Regions from separate parts of the Kitasatospora sp. NPDC127121 genome, predicted to be linked through region 1. Evidence: riboswitches for the same ligand, from Rfam matches in the RefSeq annotation. Region 1 holds a riboswitch; each other region holds the start of a gene.

What was found. Region 1 has a riboswitch for cyclic di-AMP ahead of ACFVHI_RS07100 (NlpC/P60 family protein). Riboswitches for the same ligand answer to the same signal wherever they lie in the genome.
Region 2: another riboswitch for cyclic di-AMP. It lies ahead of ACFVHI_RS32540 (transglycosylase family protein); the one in region 1 lies ahead of ACFVHI_RS07100 (NlpC/P60 family protein).
Region 3: another riboswitch for cyclic di-AMP. It lies ahead of ACFVHI_RS04015 (M23 family metallopeptidase); the one in region 1 lies ahead of ACFVHI_RS07100 (NlpC/P60 family protein).
Region 4: another riboswitch for cyclic di-AMP. It lies ahead of ACFVHI_RS34540 (transglycosylase family protein); the one in region 1 lies ahead of ACFVHI_RS07100 (NlpC/P60 family protein).

The regions. Positions count from the first base shown of each region.
Region 1 covers NZ_JBHXTQ010000008.1:36,740-40,943, reverse strand. Annotated here, with positions in the region: gene ACFVHI_RS07110 (NYN domain-containing protein) at 1-871, shown strand, start outside; gene ACFVHI_RS07105 (NlpC/P60 family protein) at 1,072-2,106, shown strand; cyclic di-AMP (ydaO/yuaA leader) riboswitch at 2,445-2,594, shown strand; gene ACFVHI_RS07100 (NlpC/P60 family protein) at 2,605-3,750, shown strand; gene ACFVHI_RS07095 (C40 family peptidase) at 3,978-4,204, shown strand, end outside.
Region 2 covers NZ_JBHXTQ010000095.1:13,954-18,157, forward strand. Annotated here, with positions in the region: gene ACFVHI_RS32530 (DUF397 domain-containing protein) at 1-31, opposite strand, end outside; gene ACFVHI_RS32535 (hypothetical protein) at 591-1,568, shown strand; cyclic di-AMP (ydaO/yuaA leader) riboswitch at 1,999-2,159, shown strand; gene ACFVHI_RS32540 (transglycosylase family protein) at 2,146-3,537, shown strand; gene ACFVHI_RS32545 (hypothetical protein) at 3,753-3,953, shown strand; gene ACFVHI_RS32550 (LacI family DNA-binding transcriptional regulator) at 4,025-4,204, opposite strand, start outside.
Region 3 covers NZ_JBHXTQ010000003.1:171,302-175,505, forward strand. Annotated here, with positions in the region: gene ACFVHI_RS04005 (TetR/AcrR family transcriptional regulator) at 1-568, opposite strand, end outside; gene ACFVHI_RS04010 (alpha/beta fold hydrolase) at 685-1,566, opposite strand; cyclic di-AMP (ydaO/yuaA leader) riboswitch at 1,855-2,013, shown strand; gene ACFVHI_RS04015 (M23 family metallopeptidase) at 2,026-2,859, shown strand; gene ACFVHI_RS04020 (hypothetical protein) at 2,921-3,931, opposite strand; gene ACFVHI_RS04025 (GNAT family N-acetyltransferase) at 3,974-4,204, shown strand, end outside.
Region 4 covers NZ_JBHXTQ010000113.1:7,059-11,262, forward strand. Annotated here, with positions in the region: gene eno (phosphopyruvate hydratase) at 1-1,219, opposite strand, end outside; gene ACFVHI_RS34540 (transglycosylase family protein) at 1,487-2,404, opposite strand; cyclic di-AMP (ydaO/yuaA leader) riboswitch at 2,410-2,577, opposite strand; gene ACFVHI_RS34545 (cytochrome P450) at 2,788-4,080, opposite strand.

The DNA.
Region 1 (4,204 bases):
GCGGTCCGCCGCCCGGGCGGACCTGGAGCGGCAGCGTGCGGAGTCCGAGGACGTCCGCCGGGAGGCCGAGTCGCTGCGGAAGAAGGTGCGCTCGCTGGAGAGCGACACCCGCCGGGCGCAGGCCGAGACCAGGCGGCTGACCGCCGAGCTGGAGGCCGCGAGGGCGCAGGCGGCCGTCGAGCGCGGCGCCGCGGAGTCCGAGGCGCGGCGGCTGCGGCACCGGGTCGGCGAGCTGGAGACGGCGGCCGAGCAGGGCCGCCGGTCGGCCCGCGAGGGCCGCAGCGTCGAGGACATGCGGCTGCGGCTGCTGCTGGACACGGTGCTGCAGTCGGCGCAGGGGCTCCAGCGGGAGCTGGCGCTGCCGGTCTCCCAGATCCGGCCGGGGGACCTGGTGGAGGCGGTGGTGCCGGGGGCGGCCTCGCCGCACGACGTGGCCCGGCGCGGTCTGGCCGACGACGATCCGGCGCTGCTGGACCAGCTGCTGGCGATCCCGCAGGTGCACCTGGTGGTGGACGGCTACAACGTGACCAAGACGGGCTATCCGACGCTTCCGCTGGAGCAGCAGCGGATCCGGCTGCTGGGCGGGCTGGCGATGCTGGCCCAGCGCACGCAGGCGGAGGTCACCTGCGTGTTCGACGGGCAGGACCTGGACGTTCCGGTGATCATGGCGCCACCGCGGGGGGTGCGGGTGCGGTTCAGCCGGACCGGCGAGACCGCGGACGAGCTGATCCGCCGTCTGGTGCGGGCCGAGCCGCAGGGGCGTCCGGTGGTGGTGGTGTCCACCGACCGGGAGGTCGCGGAGGGCGTGCGGAAGGCGGGCGCGCGCCCCGTGGCCTCCGTTCTGCTGCTGAACCGGCTGGCGCGGCCCTGACGGCTGCCGCGACGGAATGACGCCTGGTCAGCGCCCGGTTTGCGGCGGTGTGCACATCCGGTGAAGCCTGCGGGGGAAGTGGAGTTCACGCCTTCGGGGGAGTGGCAAAACCCGTGGATCTTCCCTAGGGTGTGGCGTCAAACCTATTTTCCGGATTCTCACCTGATCGGGTGAGGCCGATGGAAGAAGGAGCAATTCCCTTGGCCTCCCACCGCCGTCCCAAGCAGCCGAGCCGTGCCCGGGTCTCCGTGCTCACCGCTGCCGCGGCGACCGCGGTCGCCCTCTCCGCGCAGGTCGCCGCGCACGCCGCGCCCCAGCCCAGCAAGAGCGACGTCAAGGCGCAGATCGACCAGCTCCAGCAGGACCAGGAGCAGGCGGCGGAGAAGTACAACGGCGCCAAGGAGCGGGCCGACCAGCTCCGCAAGCAGTCCGACCAACTGCAGGACAAGGTGGCCCGCAGCCAGGACGAGATGACCCAGCTCCAGACCGGCCTGGCCGGCGTGGCGGGCGAGCAGTACCGCACCGGCGGCATCGACCCGTCCGTCCAGCTGATGCTCTCCTCGGACCCGTCCGGCTACCTGGAGAAGGCGTCCAGCGCCCAGCAGGCCAGCGCCAGCGAGTCCGAGGCGCTCAAGGGGCTGCTGGACCAGCAGCGCCGGCTGGACCAGGAGAAGTCCGAGGCCGCCGCCGTCCTGGCCTCGCTCGACTCCACCACCAAGGACCTGAACCAGGCCAAGACGGACGTCAACCAGAAGCTCAAGGCCGCGCAGGACCTGCTGAACTCGCTCAGCGCCTCCGACCGCGCCGCGCTGCGGGCCCAGCAGCAGCAGGACGACCGCGCCTCGCGCGGCAGCGACCGCGCCGACCTCGGCAGCCTCCCGCAGGCCGGCGGCTACGCGGGCGTGGCCGTCGCCAAGGCGATGAGCAAGCAGGGCTCGCCGTACGTGTGGGGTGCCACCGGCTCGACCACCTTCGACTGCTCGGGCCTGATGGTCTGGGCGTACGGTCAGGCCGGCGTCTCGCTGCCGCGTACCTCGCAGGAGCAGGGCAACGTCGGCACCAAGGTCACGCTGGACCAGGCCCAGCCGGGCGACCTGGTCATCTACGGCCCCGACCGGCACCACGTCGGGATGTACATCGGCAACGGCATGGTGGTGCACGCGCCGCACACCGGCGACGTGGTGAGGGTGATGAAGGTCGACGCGATGCCGATCAACACGATCCGCCGGGTCTGACGGCCCGACACGCCCGAAGGGCCCCGTCCGGGCCTGTGATCCACGCCACCCCCCGACCGGGGGTGGCGTTCGGGTTTTGTCCGCCGCGCGAGTCCCCGGTGAAGACTGATCAGCTTTGCGTACGACGGTGATCACTATGTGTCATATTCACAAAAGAACTTTGGTCTTCTTCCGTCTTTTTTCTGACAAGGATTTGAACGGATCACGGTTCAGTTACTAGGGTCGTGCCCCGAACCACCGCACTCCCGATCGCCCAGCCAGGGTGACGGCGGTGGTTTCCGTCGAGTTCGTGACGCAGCGGGGCGGGCCCAGTGCCTGCCCGACGGGGAGCCCAGCAGTCGGGGGTGCTGTCGAACGGAGCCGGGGAACCACGTTCCTCCGGGGTGAATCGGCGCCAGGTCGGCCGGTGGAACGGCCGTGAGGCGTCGTAGGGCACGCTTCCGGCCCGAACCCGTCAGCTCACCCGGTAGACGGCGTAGGAAGAAGGAGTCCGCCTTCGTGGCGTCCCATCGTCGTCCCAAGCCCGCTAGTCGCACCCGGGTCTCGATCATGACCGGCTTCGCCGCCGCGGCCGTCGCGCTGTCCGCGCAGTCCGGCGCCCACGCCGACCCGCAGCCGACCAAGGACCAGGTCAAGGAGCAGGTCGACCAGCTCAACGAGCAGGCCGAGGTCGCGACCGAGAAGCTCAACGCCGCCCAGGAGAAGCAGCAGCAGCTGCAGAAGCAGGTCACCGACCTCCAGGACCAGGTGGCGCGGCAGCAGGGGCAGGTGACCGACCTTCAGGGCGGCCTGGCCGAGATCGCCGGCGAGCAGTACCGCAACGGCGGCATATCGCAGACCGTCCAGCTGATGTTCTCCGCCAGCCCGGACACCTTCCTGAGCCAGGCCGACACGCTGAACCAGGCCGGCGGCACCCAGAAGGGCCAGCTCAAGCAGCTCCAGGACGAGCAGCGCAAGCTCGACCAGGTGCGCTCCGAGGCCCAGGGCAAGCTCGCCGAGATGGAGACCACCACCCAGCAGCTGAAGAGCGCCAAGGACGAGGTCCAGGGCAAGCTCAAGGCCGCGCAGGACCTCTTCAACACCCTGTCCGAGCAGGAGCGCCAGGCGATCCGCGCGGCCGAGGAGAAGGCCGCCGCCGAGGCCAAGGCGAAGGCCGACGCCGCCGCGAAGGCCGCCCAGCAGCAGGCGGCGGCCCAGCAGGCCGCCGACCGCTCCTCCCGCGACAACAGCCGCACCGACCTGAGCGCGTCGCAGGCCCCCGCCGCGCCGGTCACCAAGCCGAGCGCCGGCAGCTCGCGCGGCGCCGCGGCGCTGTCCATCGCCGCCTCCAAGATCGGCAGCCCGTACGTCTACGGCGCCTCCGGCCCCGGCTCCTTCGACTGCTCGGGCCTGATGGTCTGGGCGTTCAACCAGGTCGACGTGGCGCTGCCGCGCACCTCGCAGGAGCAGGCCCACGCCGGTACCCGGATCGGCACCGACCTCTCCCAGGCCCAGCCCGGCGACCTGCTGATCTTCTACGGGGACGCCCACCACGTCGGCATCTACGCCGGCAACGGCCAGGTGCTGCACGCGCCCAAGCCCGGCGCGTCGGTCCGCTACGAGGCGGTCGGCAACATGCCGCTGACCTCCATCGTGCGGGTCTGATCCCCGCGCAGGCCCTCCCAGGCCCGGCCTTCCACCACGGAAGGCCGGGCCTGCGGCTTTTCCGGCGCCTCGGACTGATGTCCGATTACGGGTCAAATATTCGGGTTGGCAGGGGTTTGGACTCGGTTGCCCGGACTCGCTAACGTCTGCCACCGGACTCCGCTTCCAGGGCCGCCCGCGTTGGTGCGGCGGCGGGGCCCCACCGCCGGATCGGAGCCGCTGCCGCCATGCCCGTGCACCGTCGTCCCCAACTGCTCGCCCGTGCGCTGGTGCTGACCGCGGCCGCCACCACCGCCCTGGGCGTGACGGCGGGCGGCAGCGCCCAGGCCGCCCCCGCCGTGCCGGACACGCCCACCCGCAAGGACGTCAAGGCGCAGGTGGAACAGCTCTACGGCGAGGCCGAGCAGGCGTCCGAGAAGTACAACGCCGCCCTGGAGACGCAGCAGCGCCTCCA
Region 2 (4,204 bases), on a different contig from region 1:
ACGAGCCGTGCGTGTCCTGCGAGTCGTGCATAGAAATCTCCCGAAGAGCTCCGGAGTGGTCGTCCAGCGCGGCGCTCCCGGCACCCGCCGAACGAACGGACCGGCCCCGTACCGGCCCGGCACAACGCCTCACTTGACGCGATGATAGCTGCTGTGCACGTGCATCAGCACGGGACATTGCAGGTGCACGAGGCCTTTCACCGGCAGTTCCGAACTCTTCACGGGCCCTTCTCCTGACGGTACGTAAACGGACATAGCCGAGTGAATCGCCAGATTCTCGATAACCGGCCGTGAGCGGTTCCCCGCTGAATGTTGATCTTCAGACGCCCGGAGTCGCGCTGCCGTGACGCTCCGTCAGGCGACCTCCCGGCTGTGAGACATCTCACGCGCCACACAGGCAACTCGACGCCCCGTCGGACACGTCAGGGCTACGAGCGGTGATCGCTCGAAGGCTGGGTGAGATATGTCCGGATTGCGGGCAAACCGCCCGGACGGACACGGCGGGAACGCGGCGCACCCGCCATGACCACGTGAAACTCGAACGGCAGCCGAATGCAGGCCTGACGGGCCGATGTCCTACGATCTCCGGCATGAGCACCGCAGCCATCCCGGGCGCGCCACTGCCCGTCCGCACTCCAGGCTCCCGTGCGCGGGGGCGCCACCGCCGCCCCGAGCGCCCCGAGATCCCGGCCGGCTCCCCGGCCCTGGTGCTCGCCGTGCCCGCGACCGCCGGGCCCGAGTCCCGCTCGGTCGTCGAGGAGCTGCTGTCGATCGTCCGCAGCGAGCAGAGCGGCATCCAGACCGCCGTCGGCTACCTCCCGGGCGAAGCCGCCCAGGGGGTCGACAGTGACGACCGCACCGTCGCCGAACTGCTGGCCATGGCCGCCGAGGCGGGCCTGCCCGCGCCGGTCCTGGTGCCGCTGGTACCCGGCCCGCACGGATTCCTGACCGAACTTCACGCCCTCGCCGCGGAGTACGGAGCCCCCGTCACCGACGTGCTCGGCCCGCACCCGCTGCTCGCCGAGGCCGTGCACGTGCGCCTGTCCGAGGCCGGCCTGGCACGCGCCGACCGGGCCCGGCTGTTCGCCATCGCGACCGCCGCGGACGGCGTCGTGCTGACCACCGTCGGCGGCGAGGAGGCCGCTGCCGCGGCCGGCATCACCGGTGTCCTGCTGGCGGCCCGGCTGGCCGTCCCGGTCGTGCCCGCCGCGCTCGACGTGCCGGGCTCGGTCGCCGCGGCCGTCAACCACCTCAAGGAGACCGGCTCCCAGCGCCCGGCGCTGGCCCCGCTGGTGATCGGGCCGGAGGCCGACTCCGAACTGCTCGCCACGGCCGCCGAGGAGACCGGCTGCCCGTCCGCGGCGCCGCTGGGCGCCTACCCGACGGTCGGCCAGCTGATCGCCGCCACCTACCTGGCCGCGCTGCCGGCACCCTCCCCCGAGGCCCTGGCGCAGGCCGAGGCCGAGGCGGCGGAGACCGCCGAGGGCGCGCACGCCGACCACTCCGGCCGGGGCGGTCACGCCGCCCACGCCGCTCGCACCGCCACCGAGGAGTCGGCCGGCCAGTAGCGGTCACCGCACTCGTGAAGGGCCCGGAACGGCTACGTTCCGGGCCCTTCCTGCTTGTCCCGTAAGGGAGTTAAAGGGCGAATAGGTGCGATGTCCGTTCTATCCGCATTTGTTCGCCGTCGCTCGATCCATCCCCCGACGGCCACAGTGTGGACGCACCTCCTTCTCGGCGGGCGGCCCCCGTGGGACCCGACCCGCCGTCACCCGCCTCCTGAAGCACAGACAGTTGTGCACGCCCTTCGCGGCATTGCCGGAAATCGGCCATTTTCGATCATGGCGAGCGAGGGGAACGACCGTTCTCGCCAAACCGTGATGCACGTCACAGGTGTTTGCAGTTTGAACTTAAGTCTGCTTAACGTGCTCCCCGTTCGTGGCCACACGAACCCAGTTCATCCGCGACGCCGAGTCCTGCCGTCGGATGTCCTGGCAGCGCGAAAACGCACCACGGCAGGAGCGGGGGACCCACAGGTAAGTCGCCCCGGACCGTTCCCCGGAACGATCCAGGGCTAGGGGTGAAGCCGCGCCCACAGCGCGGCCGGGCAACTCCAGCCCGAATCCGACAGCTCACCTCGCAGGCGTGGGAGAGGACTGCGTCTTCATGCTGCCCACCAACGGCACCCGTCTGTCCAGTCGTACCCGACGCGTGATCGCCGCCATCGGCGTCGCGGGCGTCGGCCTCACCATCCCCTGCCTCACCTCCGGCACCGCCTCCGCCGCCTCCGTCGCCACCTGGGACAAGGTCGCCCAGTGCGAGAGCACCGGCAACTGGAGCATCAACACCGGCAACGGCTTCTACGGCGGCCTGCAGTTCACCTCCAGCACCTGGGCCGCCTTCGGCGGCACCGCGTACGCCCCCCAGGCCAACCAGGCCACCAAGGACCAGCAGATCGCCGTCGCCGAGAAGGTCCTCGCCTCGCAGGGCCCCGGCGCCTGGCCGGTGTGCTCGGTCCAGGCCGGCCTGACCAAGGGCGGCGCCGCGGCTGCCGTCGACACCTCGGCCGGCTCGACCACCGGCTCGGCTGCCAGCTCGACCGCCACCAAGCCCGCCGCGAAGCCGGCCACCCCGGCCGCCAAGCCCGCGCAGAGCCAGGCCCCGGCCACCCCGGCCGCGAAGCCCGCCAAGCCGGCCGCACCGGCCCAGGACCAGGCACAGGCCCCCGCCGACTCCGCCAACGGCACCTCGGCGCAGAAGGGCCAGAACCAGGCCCAGAACAGCGCCCAGCCCCAGGGCGACGACTACACCGTCGCCTCCGGCGACTGGCTGTCCTCGATCGCCGACAAGCACAACCTCCAAGGCGGCTGGCAGCGGCTGTACGAGCTCAACCGCGGCACCCTGACCGAGGGTCCGGACACCATCTACCCGGGCCAGCGCCTCTCGTTCAAGGACGGCGGCCAGGCCCAGCAGTCGGCTCAGACCGACCAGTCCGGCTCGGACTTCACCTGGTTCGACCGCTCGCAGAAGTCCGGCCAGACCTCCAACGGCGCCGCCGTGAACGCCAAGCCGACCGCCCAGCCGCAGGCCCCGGCCCCGACCTCGACCCCGGCCGCCAAGCCGGCTTCCAAGCCGGCCGCCCAGGCGCAGACCCCCGCTCAGGCCCCGGCCGCCACCGGCAGCATGGCCGCCGCGGTCTCCTTCGCCCAGTCGAAGGTCGGCCAGGCGTACGTCTACGGCGGTACCGGCAACGGCGGTTGGGACTGCTCCGGCCTGACCCAGGCCGCGCTGCGCGCCGCGGGTGTCTCCGTCCCGCGCGTCGCCGCCGACCAGGCCGCCGCCAGCACCCGCGTCTCGCTGGACAGCCTGCAGGCGGGCGACCTGCTGTTCTGGTCCAACAACGGCCAGAACTCCGGCGTCTACCACGTCGCGATCTACATCGGCGGCGGCCAGTACGTCGAGGCCGCCAACCCGAGCTCGGGCGTGCGCCTGCAGACCGTCGCCAACTGGGCGCCGGACTTCGCCGGCCGGGTCTGAGCACGACCCGCGGGTGACAGCTGACAACTGACGGCTGACAGATAACAGATAACAGATTTCATCATCTGTTATCTGTCAGCCGCCGCCCGCCCCGGCGGTCGCCCGGCGCCGTAGGAAGGCCGCCGGCAGGCCGCCGGGCAGGACCGCCCGGGGCCATGGTCAAAGCCCGCCCCCAGCGGGCATGCTGCTGCTCCGGCACCCGAGGAGGAGTCACCATGGCCCAGGTCACCGTCACACTCGACGCCAACCTCGCGATCGACGCGATGATGCTCTCCGGCACCAAGAACCCGCAGGACGCCGTCGAACTCGTCCTGCGCGACTACCTGGCCCGCGGCCGCCGCACCGAGACCCGCACCGGCGACGCCACCGACGGCCAACGGCTCACCGAGAGCCGCCCCACGGACCACGAGGGCTGACCCGGCACCCGGGCGGCACGCAACGGGCCCCGGAGAGCAACAGCTCTCCGGGGCCCGTCCGTTGACCGTCCTCAGCGCGCGCAGGCCCCCGTGGAGCCACGCATGACCAGCTCCGGCTGGAACATGAACTCCCCGCGCTGGACCGCGTTCCCGCCGACCTCCTCCAGCAGCGCGTCCACCGCCGCGGTCGCCATCGCCTCGACCGGCTGGCGGATCGTGGTCAGCGGCGGCTCGGTGAAGGCGATCAGCGG
Region 3 (4,204 bases), on a different contig from region 1:
AGGGGGTGGGCCAGGTGCGGAGGCCGGTGGTGAGGAGGGTGATGAGGCGGCTCTGGGTGGTGGCCAGGTCTTCGGCGAGCTGGAAGCCGCCGCCGATGGAGAGGGAGGCGAAGCCGTGGGCGACGGAGCGGACGGTGCGGGCGGCGTGGATCGCCTCCGCGCCGTCGAGGCCGTACTCCCGCAGGACGGCGATGATCACCCCGACGAGCCGGCCGGCCGCGCGGGTGAGGTCGTCGTCCGGCTGCGGGGCCTGGGGGAGGGCGTTGTAGCGGTGCGGGTGCTCGGTGGCGTACGCGTGGTAGGCGCGCAGCACGGTGGCGACGGCGTCGTCCCCGCTGCGGCCGACGGCGGCCTCGGCGAGCCGGTCGGCGAGTTCCTCGGTGACCCGGACGGCGATGAGCCGCCGCAGTTCGGTGAGGCCGCCGCTGACGTGCTTGTACAGCGACGGGGTGGCGACCCCGGCCCGGGCGGCGACGGCGGCCAGGGTGAGGGCGTCGGCGCCCTGCTCGTCGATGAGGGCGAGGGCGTGGTCGACGACCTGCTCGGGGGTGAGTCCTACTCGGGGCATGGTGTGGGCTCTCCGTCGGTGGAAGGCGTACGTGGCGGGGCGGGGCGGGGCGGGGCGTGGTGTGGCGGGGCGTGTGGGCGGGCGGGGCTGACGTGGGCGGACGGGGTGGGCGGGGCTCAGGCGAGTTCGGCGAGGAAGGGCAGCAGGGCGCCGGCGGTGGCCTGCGGGTTGTCGGCCATCGGGTAGTGCCCGGATCCGTCGATCATGACCTTCCGCGCGTTGAGCGCGGCGGCCTGCCGGTCGGCGACGGCCTCCGGCTTGGGGAAGTCGGGGTCCTTGCTGCCCATGATGACGAGCGAGGGGCAGCGGACGGCCGCGGTCCAGCCGACGGGCGCGGAGTCCCCGCCGACGTGTCCGCGGGTGGCGGTCTTGCGGCCGGGGGTGCGCATGGCGGCGACGAGTCCGGCCACGTACGTGTCGAAGTCGGCGGGCTTGGCGCCCGGGTAGGCCAGCTTGCGGTGGTAGAGGCCCCAGAAGGCGGGCGAGTGGACGGTCAGGGCGCCCATGGCGCGGAGGGCGCCGCGCATGAGGGCGCCGGGCGGGGTGTTCTCGACGAAGGCGTCGATCAGGGCGATGCCGGCGACCCGCTCCGGGGCGTCGCCGGCGGCCTTGACGACCGTCGCGCCGGTGTAGGAGTTGCCGACCAGGACGGCGCGGTCGATGCCGAGGTGGTCGAGTAGGGCGAGGACGTCGGTGGCGATGGCGGCGGGGGAGTAGTCGTCCCAGATGATCGAGGATTCGCCGAAGCCGCGCAGGTCCATGGTGATGACCCGGCGGCCGGCGGCGGCCAGCAGCGGGTGGAGGTGCCGGTAGGCGGCGCGGGTGTCGAGCATTCCGGGGAGCAGCACGACGGGGGCGCCGTCGCCCTGCCGGGTGTCGTCGTAGGCGAGGCGGCCGCCGGTGACGTCGAGGTACTGGGTGGTGGGGGCGTTGGTGGCGTTCATGGTGGGCCTCCGGGGGCTGCCGGTGCGGGGCTTCGGCGTGCTGCCGATAGCCATAAAGCTAAGGCTAATAGCCTTAGCCGTCAAGCCTTCGCACCCTGTGGAGCGGGGGAGGTCGGCGGTGAGTGCCTGAATGAAGGGCCGTCCGTTGACGTCCGATCACGTGAGGTGGCGTCAATGGTGTTCAAGCGTGCCCAAGGGGCTCAAGGGGGACAAAACGCCCTTCGCGTCCCAGAGTGCCCCGTCCGTCTCCGGTCGTCCCGGGCGAACGGCTTGGAATCAGGGCCTCCTAGGATTAACGTTTGATAACGCAGCGCGGTCCTCAACGCCGTACCCAGACGGCACCGTGCGCCGTCGCCTAATCCCGCCGACCGGCCTCCGGGCAGGTCAGGGAGCCGGGGAACCACGTTCCTTGGGGTGAATCGGCGGGGCTCCGGCCCGGCCGTAGGAGACCTTCCTGCTCCGAACCCGTCAGCTAACCCGGTAGGCGCGAAGGAAGGAAAGGAGCGCGCCTCCGTGGCGTCGACGCACACCCCGGCACACCCGGCCGGCCTCGCAGCAGGTACCCGGCTCCTCGACCACCCCGGCCCGGACGGCCCCGAGTACGCGGGCCCGGACGCCGAGACCAACCGGCACCGGATGCCGCGTCAGGTCCGTGGGACCTCCCCGTTGCTCGGCGTCACCGCCGTCGCCGCCACCCTGGGCGCCACCGGCTTCGCCTCCGCCACCCCGGCCGCCGCCCCCGCCATCGAGACCCCGGACGAAACCCCGGTCGCCCTCTCCGCCGACCCCGGCCTCGCGCTCGCCGCCCGCATCCAGCTGCAGGCCGACAGCCAGCGCACCGCCGCCGAGGAGGACGCCCGCGTCCAGGCCGCGAAGGAGGCGGAGGCCAAGGCCGCCGCGAAGGAGGCCGAGGCCAAGCGGGCCGCCGAGGAGGCCGAGCGGGCCAAGGCCGCCGCCCTCACCCTGCCGGTGCGCGACTACCACCTCACCGCCCACTACGGCCAGAGCGCCCGCTACTGGGCCCACCTGCACACCGGCCTGGACTTCGCCGCCGACACCGGCACCCCCGTCTACGCGGTCGGCCAGGGCACCATCACCTCGGCCGGCTGGTCCGGCTCGTACGGCTACCGGATCGTCGAGACCCTGCCCGACGGCACCGAGATCTGGTACTGCCACCTCTCCTCGATCATCAAGGGCTCCGGCAAGGTCGGCTCCGGCCAGCAGATCGGCAAGGTCGGCGCCACCGGCAACGTCACCGGCGCGCACCTGCACGTGGAGGTCCGCCCCGGTGGCGGCGCCCCCGTCGACCCGGAGACCTGGTTCCAGCAGCGCGGCCTCAACCCCTGACGCACCCGCGAAGCCCCGGCCGCCGGAACCGAAAGGCACCGGCGGCCGGGGCTTCGCCGCGTCACTCCTGCGCCTGGTCCGCCGCCGGGTCTTCCTGGTCCGCCGGGTCTTCCTGGTCCGCCGGGTCGGCCGGCCCCGCCGGGTGCGGGTCGGGCTCTTCCTGCGCCGGCCCCGCCAGCTCCTTCAGGCGGGCGTCGAACTCCTCTTGCGCCAGCCCCGCCAGATACGCGTCGATCTCCTCCTGCCCCGGCTCCGGCGCGAGGTCCGGGAACTCCTCCACCAGCAGTCGCGGCAGCCCGGGCACCGTCCACTCCCCGTACAGGTCGAGCGCGGCCTCCACCGCCGCCTCCTCGAACGCCCCGAAGTCCCCGGCCAGTTCGTCCGGCATCGGCCGCCCCAGCGCGGTCAGCTCGGTCAGGTTGCGGTAGCTGCGCCGCATCAGGCCCTGCTCCAGCAGCCGGCGCGCGCCGTCGGTGGCCATGCCGACCGAGATCACCCGGGTCGGGCTCCAGCCCTGCTCGTCCACCTCGTCCAGCCAGCCGGTCTGCGCCAGTGCGGCGAACCTGGCCAGCCGCTCCTCCTGCGCCAGCTCCCGGAAGCCGGTCAGCCACTCCCGCACCGCCTCCGGATCCGTGACGTCCGCCCCGTACGCGTGCAGCAGCAGCGCGTACAGCCGGGGCCAGGTCACCAGGTCGGCGCGGCGCAGCAGCCCGGCCGCGACCTCGCCCTGCCACTCGGCCTCGGCGTGCAGCCGCTCCTGGCGCTTGGCGTTGAGCCGCTTGGCGGCCCGCTGGTGGTCGGTCAGCAGCCGGACGGCGGCGCCGTACGCGAACGGGTCCGCCTCCGGTTCGGGTTGGACGTACAGGTAGAGCCGTTCGTACAGCAGGTGCTCCACCGCGTTCGAGGTCAGTTCGGGCCAGCCGTCGTGCATCCTGCCCTCGCCCAGCTCCAGCAGGGCCAGCACCGCGCGCAGCGGCGCTTCGGCCACCGGGGTGCGGTCCTCTTCCGCCGCCCAGGCGAGCAGGTCGGCGGCCCTGGTGCGCGGGGCGAGCCGCAGGTCTTCGTCGTTCATAGCTCGAACGGTAACCGCTGGCCGGGAGTAGGGTCGGCTGCCATGGTCCCCGTACGACTCACCGGCCCCCGGCTGGCCATCCGCGAGTATCACCACACCCCCGGCGACGTGGACGCGCTGCACGGGCTGTTCGGCGACCCGGAGGTCACCCGCTACCTCCCCTTCGAGCCGCGCGACCGCGAAACCTGCGCCGACCAGATCGAGCTCTACCTGGAGGAGGCGATGGCGCCGGAGCGGGACACCTACCGGCTGGCCGTCACCCGGCGCGACGAC
Region 4 (4,204 bases), on a different contig from region 1:
CCTCGATGCGCAGCAGCTGGTTGTACTTGGCGACGCGCTCGGAGCGGGCCGGGGCGCCGGTCTTGATCTGGCCGCAGTTGGTGGCGACGGCCAGGTCGGCGATGGTGACGTCCTCGGTCTCGCCGGAGCGGTGCGACATCATGCAGCGGTAGCCGTTGCGCTGGGCCAGCTCGACGGCGTCCAGGGTCTCGGTCAGCGAGCCGATCTGGTTCACCTTCACCAGCAGCGCGTTGGCGGTGCCGGTCTCGATGCCCCTGGCCAGGCGGGCCGGGTTGGTGACGAACAGGTCGTCGCCGACCAGCTGGACCTTGTCGCCCAGCTTGACGGTCATGGCCTTCCAGCCGTCCCAGTCCGACTCGTCCAGCGGGTCCTCGATGGAGACCAGCGGGTAGGAGTCGACCAGCTCGGCGTAGTACTCGATGAGCTCGGCGGCGGAGATGGCCTTGCCCTCGAACTGGTAGGCGCCGTCCTCGTAGAACTCGGACGCGGCGACGTCCAGGGCGAGCGCGATGTCGCGGCCGGGCACGTAGCCGGCCTTCTGGATGGCCTCGGTGATGAGGTCCAGGGCCTCGCGGTTGCTGTCCAGGTTCGGCGCGAAGCCGCCCTCGTCGCCGAGGCCGGTGGACAGGCCGCGCTCCTTCAGCACGCCCTTGAGGGTGTGGTAGACCTCGACGCCCCAGCGGACGGCCTCGGAGAAGGACTCCGCGCCGATCGGGGCGATCATGAACTCCTGGATGTCGACGTTGGAGTCCGCGTGCGAACCGCCGTTGAGGATGTTCATCATCGGAACGGGCAGCACGTGCGCGTTCGGGCCGCCCAGGTAGCGGAACAGCGGCAGGTCGCTGGCCTCGGAGGCGGCGTGCGCCACGGCCAGCGAGACGCCCAGGATCGCGTTGGCGCCGAGCGAGGACTTGTCCGGGGTGGCGTCCAGGTCGAGCATGGCCTGGTCGATCAGGCGCTGCTCGGTGGCGTCGTAGCCGACGAGCTCCGGGCCGATCTGCTCGATGACGGCCAGGACGGCCTTCTCCACGCCCTTGCCGAAGTAGCGGTTCTTGTCACCGTCGCGCAGCTCCAGCGCCTCGAAGGCGCCGGTGGAGGCACCCGACGGGACAGCGGCACGACCGGTGCTGCCGTCGTCGAGGCCGACCTCGACCTCGACCGTGGGGTTGCCACGCGAGTCGAGAATCTCACGGGCTACGACGACATCGATGGACGGCACGAGGCATCTCCTTGCGGAAGCAGGGTCCGGCTGACGTTGGGTGCTGCCGGCGGGACGATTGCGGAGTCGTTACGACCAGAGCCTAACCGCCCCGGCCCCCGGGGCCGCGCTGGCCTCGGTCCCGTCTCAGCGTGTGGCCCGGCTACCCACCAGTAGTTCACCTGCTTGCCCGATCGAAGCGGGCGAATACGGGGGAATGCGGGCGAAGGGGGACGGCGCCCGTCCCCCTTCGCCCGCAGGGCGCGGGCCGCTCAGGGCCCGGGCCGCTCAGCCGAGGTGCAGCACCTGGCCGGGCATGATCAGGTTGGGGTTGCCGCCGACGGTGCCGCGGTTGCCGTCGTACACCGACTGCCAGCCGCCGGACACGCCCTGGGCGGCGGCGATCGTCGACAGCGTGTCGCCGGCCCGGACGGTGTAGTCGTGACCGCCCTGCGCGGCGGCGGGCTGCGCGGCCGGGGCGGACTGTGCGGGCTGCACGGCGCGGGGCGCGTACTGCGGCTGGGCGGCGGGCTGGCCCGCGTACTGCTGGTAGACGCTCTGGTGGCTGGTCCAGTACCAGGCGCCGTTGTTCTGGTACCAGTACACCTTCGCGTCGGCGTCCCAGCCGGCCTTGCCGGAGAAGCCCTGGGTCTGCGGCTGCGTCTGCTGCGGGGCCTGCTGGACGGGCTGCTGGGCGGCCGGCTTCGGGGCGGCCTGCTGGACCGGCTGCTGGGCGGGCTTCGGGGTCTGCGCCTGCTGGGTCGGCTTGGCGGCGGGCTGCTTGGCGGGCTTGGCATCCGTGGAGGTGTCCACGGAGGCCGGGGCGCCGCCCTTGCTCAGACCGGCCTTCTGGGAGCAGACGGGCCAGGCGCCCGGGCCCTGCGAGGCCAGCACCTTCTCGGCGACCGAGATCTGCTGTGCCTTGCTGGCCTGGTTGGCCTGCGGGGCGTAGGAGGTGCCGCCGTACGCCTTCCAGGTGCTGGACGTGAACTGCAGGCCGCCGGAGAAGCCGTTGCCGGTGTTGATGCTCCAGTTGCCGCCGCTCTCGCACTGGGCGACGGCGTCCCAGGTGGAGGCCGGGGCGGCGGAGGCGCCGGTGGCGGTGAGGAGCGGCATCGCGAGTCCGACGCCGGCCACACCGGCGACGGCGATGGCCTTCTCGGTCTGGGTGCGACGACGGTGGCGGCCAGTTCCAACGAACAGCATGACGAGGTCCCTCTCCGCACGCCTGCGAGGTGAGCTGTCGGGTTCGGACCGGGAGGTGGCCCGGCCGCCGAAAGCGGAAACGATTCCGCTCGGGCGGCTTCACCCCAAGCCGTTGGGGAACGGCAACAAACCTGGTTCCCCCGCCCCTGCCCAGGGTCTGGTCGGTTTCCCGTGACGCGGCGGGCAGGATTCGGCGTTCCGCGCACGAGGTCCGCAGCTGCGAACTCCAGGGAGAGTAGACAGATCATCAGACCAATAACAAGCTCATATCACCGATATCACACACAAATTACGGCGCGTGGTCAATCGCCTACCAACGGCGGCGGTATGTCCGGATTAATGCGGGTTCAGACCTGGCTCCACGACGAGCTGGAGACGTGCCGTCAGCGTGTCGGAGCGTCGGCCGGCGTGACCGGCGCGTGCGGAGAGCGGTCCTCCGGAGTGAATTCGACCGGGAGTTCCCGCAGGCCACGCATGATCAGGCCGCCCCGCCAGCGCAGGTTCTCCGGGTTTTCCGCGAGCCGCAGGTCCGGCAGCCGGGAAAGCAGCGTGGTCAGTGCGCTCCGCCCCTCCAGGCGGGCCAGCGGAGCGCCGATGCAGTAGTGGATCCCGTGGCCGAAACCCAGGTGCGGATTGTCCGTGCGGGCCAGGTCCAGGGTGTTCTCGTCCGCGAACCTGGCCGGATCGCGATCCGCCGCGGCCAGCACCACCAGCACCGGATCGCCCACCGGGATGTCCACCCCGCCGATCGACAGCGGCCGCGTCGCGAAGCGCCACGTCGCCATCTCCACCGGCCCGTCGTAGCGCAGGAGTTCCTCGATCCCGGTGTCCAGCAGCGCCGTCTCGCCGCGCACCACCGACTCCTGCAGCAGCCTGCGCTGCTCCGGGTTGCGCAGCAGCGCGTACGTGCCGTTGCCGATCAGGTTGACGGTCGTCTCGAACCCCGCGAACAGGAGGATGAACGCCATCGCGGCGGCCTCGTTCTCGTTCAGGTGCTCGCCGTGGTCGCTCGCCCGGATCAGGCCCGAGATCAGGTCCTCGCCCGGATCCGCCCGCTTGCGGTGGATCAGCTCCAGCAGGTACGCCCGCATCCGCTTCACCGCCCGCCCCACGCCGCCGCGTTGGCCGCCGCCGTGCCGGATCATCATCCCGGCCCAGTCCCGGAAGTCGTCCTGGTCCTCGGCCGGGACGCCCAGCAGGTCGCAGATCGCGTAGATGGGGAGCGGGAACGCGAACTCGTGGATCAGGTCCGCCGAACCGCGCTGCGCGAAGCCGTCGATCAGCCGGTCCGTGAGTTGCTGCACCCGCGGCTCGAACTCCGCCACCCGGCGCGGCGTGAACGCCTTCGACACCAGCCGGCGCAGCCGGGTGTGGTCCGGCGGGTCGATGTTCAGCAGATGCGTCATCAAGTCCGCCTGGCGCTCCCCCGGAATTCCCACCCGCCCGGTGCGGTGCGCCTGCTCGCTGTGGTGCGCCGGGTTCTTCGACAGCCTGCTGTCCGCCAGCGCCTGCCGCGCGTCCGCGTAGCGGGTCACCAACCAGGCCTCCACCCCGCTCGGCAGCGTCGTGCGGTGCACCGGGGCGTGCTCGCGCAACCAGGCGTAGGCGGGGTACGGATCGGTGGCGAACTCCCAGGTGAAGAGCTGCGGGGCGGCGGGGTCGGGCTGCACTGGCATGCGTCGACCGTATCCGGTGGGTCGGGGCCGCACCGCCTCCGGCGACCCCGACCGGCGGGGCCGGATCGTCAACACCCGACGGACGGCCCGCCAACGCTCCGTGGACGCCTCGTGGACGGTCCGT